DNA from 3 places in the Staphylococcus simiae genome. Region 1 is predicted to be linked to each of the others. Evidence: predicted binding sites of a transcription regulator. Region 1 holds the regulator's gene; each other region holds the start of a gene.
The links. The regulator LexA, encoded in region 1, represses DNA repair genes until DNA is damaged. The targets are predictions, from matches to a motif close to CGAACATATGTTCG.
Positions count from the first base shown of each region.

Region 2: a site for LexA is predicted at 1,271-1,284, ahead of uvrB (excinuclease ABC subunit UvrB). Genes of this name have one in related genera too.
Region 3: a site for LexA is predicted at 1,027-1,040, ahead of recA (recombinase RecA). Genes of this name have one in related genera too.

Region 1 is NZ_CP071589.1:1,154,192-1,156,480, reverse strand. Features, by position in the region: gene J3R86_RS05240 (DUF896 domain-containing protein) at 1-83, opposite strand, end outside; gene sosA (DNA damage-induced cell division inhibitor SosA) at 268-501, opposite strand; gene lexA (transcriptional repressor LexA) at 645-1,268, shown strand; gene J3R86_RS05225 (CAP domain-containing protein) at 1,595-2,289, opposite strand, start outside.
Region 2 is NZ_CP071589.1:741,998-744,286, reverse strand. Features, by position in the region: gene uvrB (excinuclease ABC subunit UvrB) at 1-1,180, opposite strand, end outside; gene J3R86_RS03320 (CsbA family protein) at 1,425-1,661, opposite strand; gene J3R86_RS03315 (YfbR-like 5'-deoxynucleotidase) at 1,658-2,289, opposite strand, start outside.
Region 3 is NZ_CP071589.1:1,702,981-1,705,269, reverse strand. Features, by position in the region: gene J3R86_RS07660 (CinA family nicotinamide mononucleotide deamidase-related protein) at 1-951, shown strand, start outside; gene recA (recombinase RecA) at 1,125-2,174, shown strand.

The sequences.
Region 1 (2,289 bases):
GCTTCTTCCTCTGTTAAACCTTGTTCTTTTTTCTTCCTAGCAAGTTCATTAATTCTGTCTATATTCAAATCATTCTCACTCATAACAATTCCTACTTTCTCTAGTTAGTTCATTCTACGAGAAATATAACAAATATCCATCATTTATAAAAGTAACTAAATCTTTAATGAAACATTTTAATTATAGAAGTAAAAAATAACAAAAAGCCCACTATATGATTTCTCATAGTAGGCTAGAATTTTGTTTAACATTGATATTCATCAGAAATTAATTTATTGATGCGAACACTTTTTGCGAACTTTGTTCGTTATCGTTTGCAGAGTTCGTATGTTCGTACGAACGATTGTTATTATTCTGACGTAACTGATGGTCAGTCATTTCGTACGTTTGTTCTGTATGAGCACTAATGTTAACACTTATGATAAACACTGTAAAAACAGCACATGAAATTAAAAAGATTGATATATATGTTAAAACAGCTTTATTTATATTATTGAACACCTAAAATCACTCCTAGAACATTTGTTTGTATTCAAACTTTAACAGAACGCGTGTTCTATGTCAACATTTTTACGAACAAACGTTTGTTCAATTTTATAATTAATGCTATAATTAGTTTAAATCAAATTAGGGAGTGCCAATATATGAGAGAATTAACAAAGCGACAAAGTGAAATATACAATTATATAAAGCAAGTAGTTCAGTCAAAAGGTTATCCACCGAGTGTTCGTGAAATTGGAGAAGCAGTTGGATTAGCCTCTAGTTCAACAGTCCACGGACATTTATCTAGATTAGAAGAAAAAGGCTATATCAAACGAGACCCTACGAAACCTCGTGCAATCGAAATAGTAAGTGAGCAAAACAATGACAATATTAATATGGAAGAGACGATCCACGTACCAGTAATTGGTAAAGTAACTGCAGGTATACCTATAACTGCTGTCGAGAACATAGAAGAATATTTTCCATTGCCTGAGCATTTAACTTCTACTCATAATAGCGACATATTTATTTTAAATGTTGTCGGTGACAGCATGATTGAAGCAGGTATTTTAGATGGTGACAAAGTAATTGTACGAAGCCAAACTTTTGCTGAAAATGGAGATATCATTGTTGCAATGACAGAGGAAGAAGAAGCAACAGTAAAAAGATTTTTCAAAGAAAAGAACAGATACAGATTGCAACCTGAAAATAATACAATGGATCCAATCTATTTAGATAAAGTAATAGTAATTGGTAAAGTCATTGGATTATATCGAGAAATGTAATCCTAGTTTAATATAATTGTATCATCCAACTATTCTTCAATACTTTATTCAATCGAAATATCAATTGTCAAAATACGCTCATTTCAAATTTATTATAGTTTTATATTACCTCTCAATATTTGACCATATAATAAAAGACCAATTCATTTTTTTAGAATTGGTCTCTTATTTTAAATATCATTTTTTCTTATTGTTATTTGATTTTTCTGAGCTAAGAATTTTTTTAATTTTCTCTAAAATATCCTCATTTTTATGTTGTTGTTTTGTTGTCATATTATCTACTTCCTTACAAGATATAGATACCCATGTTAACAATAAAACAAACGTTAATTAGTATAATTTTCTGTCCAATACGGTTGTCTTTCATCGTTAAAGGACACACCAACACCTAACTTAGTAAATGATTGATTTAAAATATTTTTTCTATGACCAAGTGAATTCATTAACCCTTGATGTGCAAATATGCTACTAGTTTGTCCATACGCTAAATTTTCACCAGCTGCATTAAATTCTATTCCATCTTGTTTCAATCGGTCAAACGGTGACTGCCCTTTTAAATTTGTGTGGTCAAAGTAATACTTTGTAGCCATATCTTTACTATGCTCACGAGCCGTATCAGAATTTTCTTTAGAATATTTTAAAGTTGGCAATTGATGTTGTCGACGTTCAGCATTTACCAAGTCAAAATTTTGCAGTTCGAAACTATTCGCTAATGACTGAGAAGGCGCTCCATATTGTTGTTTCAACCTATTTTCCATACTATCACTTACTTGTAAAATTGCAGTAACTGAATTTTTATTATGTTCATCATAAAACACGGTTGTATATATATGTTTATTATGAAAAACATCGTATTCTTTATTATTTTGTTCGAAGCGAATATTACCTTTATCGATTTCTTTTTCCGGTTCACCCAAACGATTTCTCACTATATCTTTAGGAGTATTGTATTTAATTTTATTTTTTGAAGTAATAACATTTTGATTTGAATATAGTGCATTTACTTTATCATTTATATAGC
Region 2 (2,289 bases), 410 kb from region 1:
CATAAACAAGTTGTTGCGTTTTTTCTTCAAATTCTTCAAATTTTAATGGACGGTTATCCAGCGCACTAGGTAATCTAAAACCATGATCCACTAATACTTGTTTACGCGCTCTGTCTCCATTATACATACCTCTAATTTGTGGCAAGGTAACGTGTGACTCATCAATCATCACTAACCAATCGTCACCAAAATAATCTAAAAGTGTATACGGGGTTGATCCTAATGGACGTAATGTTAAATGTACTGAGTAATTCTCAATCCCAGAGCAGAAGCCCATCTCTCTCATCATTTCCAAATCATAGTTTGTTCGTTGTTCTAATCGCTGTGCTTCAAGCAATTTATTGTCATCGCGTAATTCTTTCAAACGTTCTTCTAGTTCTTTTTCAATACGTTCGATGGCTAACTTCATTTTTTCTTCACGCGTAACAAAGTGAGATGCTGGGAATATGGCAAAGTGATCACGTTCTTTTAATACTTCTCCAGTTAAATAATTTACTTCTCGGATGCGATCAATTTCATCACCAAAGAATTCTACTCTAATACACATTTCTTCTCTTGATGCTGGAAAAATTTCCACAACATCACCACGTACTCTGAATGTACCACGTTGAAAATCTATGTCATTACGCGTATATTGAACGTCAACTAACTTTCTTAGTAATTCACTACGTTCCATTTCCATGCCTACACGTACACTTACTACCATATCTTTATATTCTTCTGGATTACCTAAACCATAAATACAGCTTACACTAGCAATGATAATGACATCATCTCGTTCAAATAATGCACTTGTTGCTGAATGTCGTAATTGGTCTATTTCATCATTAATTGATGCATCTTTTTCTATGAATGTATCGGTAGATGGAACATAAGCTTCTGGTTGATAATAGTCATAGTAACTAACAAAATATTCAACTCTATTTTCTGGAAAGAATTCTTTAAACTCACTATATAATTGTCCAGCTAATGTTTTATTGTGAGCAATAATTAGTGTCGGTTTACCGACTTCTTTAATAACATTACTCATGGTAAATGTTTTACCTGTTCCTGTTGCACCTAATAATGTTTGATGTCTTTTACCTTCATTTATGCCTTGTACAATTTCTTTAATTGCTTGAGGTTGATCCCCTTGCGGTTCATACTCTGAATGTATTTTAAAAGGATAATGTTCGACCATTGTCACATTTTCCTCCTTTATATTTTAAATTTTTCTTCATATATTGTCATAAGTTCATTTCATATTTTATCAAATACGCAGCCTCAAAAGCAAACATTTGTTCGTAACATCACAGAACAAATAAAAAACAAACATAGCCATATAACTATGCTTGTGATGCGATAAAATAATTTTTAAATTAATAGTGTATAAGTATACTTTAATGAATTTCTACATTTGTTGCAACAAATCTGTTTGACTATAATCAACGATCTTCATCACGATGTTTGTGAAACTCTAATTGATCTATGACTAAATAACCAGCCAACAACGACACAACATCAATAAATATAATCCATTCATTATGAAAGAATTCTTTGTATATTGATGTCGCTATTAAAATTAAAGTTAATATTGTTCCTATCCATTTACTCCGTGTTAACACACTTAACAATACAACTAACACACACGGGAAGAATGCGGCGCTGATATACCATATCATTCAACTTCCTCATTTCTTTTCTTTAAAATGTTCATTGTCGTTTCTCTTAATTCTGCTCTAGGTATAAAGTTTTCAGTTAACATTTCTGGAATAATATTGTTGATAAAATCTTGTACTGAAGCTAGGTGATCGAATTGTATGATTGTTTCTAAGCTCATGGCATAAATTTCAAAAAATAATTCTTCCGGATTACGTTTTTGAATCTCACCAAATGTTTCATATAATAAATCTATTTTATCAGCTACTGATAGTAATTGACCTTCTATTGAATCATCTTTACCTTCTTGTAGCCGTTGTCTATAAATATTTTGGTATGGCTCAGGTATTTCTTCTTCGATAAATGTTTCAACCATTTCTTCTTCTACTTGTGAAAATAATTTTTTTAATTCGCTACTGGCATACTTTACAGGGGTTTTAATATCTCCAGTAAATACTTCAGCGAAATCATGATTCAATGCTTTTTCATATAAGCTTTTCCAGTCAATACTGTTACCATGATGTTCTTCCACTGTTGCTAAATATTGTGCGATTTTTGTTACTTTAAAAGAATGTGCGGCTACATTATGTTCAAAGTATTTAAATTTACCAGGTAATCTAATAAGTCTTTCCATGTCTGATAGTCTTTTAA
Region 3 (2,289 bases), 550 kb from region 1:
TTAACAGGAGGTTTGGGACCTACAAAAGATGATTTAACTAAACATACAGTTGCCAAAGTGCTTAATAAAGAGTTGATAACCGATGAACCTTCTCTTGACTATATTGAAAGTTATTTTCGAGAACAAGGCCAAGAAATGACACCAAATAATAAACAACAAGCTTTAGTTATAAAAGATTCAATAGTATTACCTAATCATCATGGTATGGCACCAGGCATGTTAATTGAAACTGGTAATAAAAAAATTGTCATGTTACCAGGACCGCCTAAAGAAATGCAACCTATGGCTAAACATGAGTTATTGCCTTATTTTATGGATAATAAAAGAATCATACACTCAGAATTACTTAGATTTGCCGGAATAGGAGAGTCCAAAGTCGAAACGGTACTTATGGATATGATAGATCACCAAACAAATCCAACAATCGCACCATTAGCTGGTAGTCATGAAGTTTATATTAGATTAACTGCAAGTGCAGAATCTAAGACTGAGGCTGAAAATATAATAACCCCAATTAAAAAAGAAATCTTGGAGAGAATTGGTGAGTTCTATTATGGATCAGATGATATATTATTAGAGCAAGCAGTTATACAACGTATTAACACCCCGTTTGCAATATATGATGGTGTAACAAATGGAGCATTATTCAATAGATTAAAAAATGTAGATGAACATGAAATGGCTAAAGGATCTATCATTGATTCAGAATACATCATTAATAAAAACAACAGTATCGAGGAACAATTACTAGAATCAACTAATTATACAGCTTCTTTATATCAAGTTCCTTTGGCAATTTCTATTCTAAATCAAGATAACACTATTTATTTGGCATTATTGGAAAATGACAAGTTAACTATTGAGTCATTTAAAATGGCACAATCAAGAAATTTAATGCATAGCAGAAGTCAAAATTATGCATTAATAAGATTATTAAATTCATTTAAATGAGGATTTAATTTTTAATAATTGTTAAATTGATAAGTACGTTTGTTCGATTTTGTTGTAAAAAATAGCCAAAAAATACGAACAAATATTCGCAAAACACTTGTAATTCAATTAAAATCCTTGTATAGTATTGGTAAGATAATAAAAAGAAACAAGCTCACTTAGGAGGTCTCGCTTTGGATAATGATCGTCAAAAAGCTCTAGATACAGTAATAAAAAATATGGAAAAGTCTTTTGGTAAAGGTGCAGTAATGAAACTTGGGGACAATAAAGCTCGTCGTGTTTCAAGTACATCAAGTGGTTCAGTGACATTGGATAATGCATTAGGTGTCGGTGGTTACCCTAAAGGACGTATTATTGAAATATATGGTCCTGAAAGTTCTGGTAAAACTACTGTAGCACTTCATGCTATTGCCGAAGTACAAAGTAATGGTGGTGTAGCAGCATTTATAGATGCTGAACATGCGTTAGATCCAGTGTACGCTCAAGCGCTAGGCGTGGATATTGATAATTTATATTTGTCACAACCTGACCATGGCGAACAAGGTTTAGAAATTGCAGAAGCATTTGTACGAAGTGGCGCTGTCGATGTTGTAGTAGTTGACTCAGTTGCAGCTCTAACGCCTAAAGCTGAAATTGAAGGTGAAATGGGAGATACTCATGTTGGACTACAAGCACGTTTGATGTCACAAGCCTTACGTAAGTTATCTGGTGCTATTTCTAAATCAAATACAACAGCTATTTTCATTAACCAAATTCGTGAAAAAGTTGGTGTCATGTTCGGTAACCCTGAGACAACACCGGGTGGTAGAGCATTAAAATTCTATAGCTCTGTTAGACTAGAAGTACGTCGTGCTGAACAATTGAAACAAGGACAAGAAATTGTTGGTAATAGAACTAAAATTAAGGTTGTTAAAAATAAAGTTGCACCACCATTTAGAGTTGCAGAAGTGGATATTATGTATGGACAAGGCATCTCTAAAGAAGGCGAACTTATTGATTTAGGTGTTGAAAATGAAATTGTTGATAAATCCGGTGCTTGGTATTCATATAATGGTGAAAGAATGGGCCAAGGTAAAGAAAACGTTAAAATGTACTTAAAAGAGAATCCTCAAATTAAAGAAGAAATTGATCGTAAATTACGTGAAAAGCTTGGAATTTTTGATGGTGATGTTGAAGGTTCTGAAGAAGAAGCGCCTAAGTCACTTTTTGAAGAGGAAGAATAAGGGTAAATCTTCAAACATTTATAGCTTCAAAGTATAACGATGTTGTACTTTGAAGTTTTTTTATGGAAAATTTTAAATGTGTTAGCGTTTATAACTACAATAAAGAGTTCTCTAG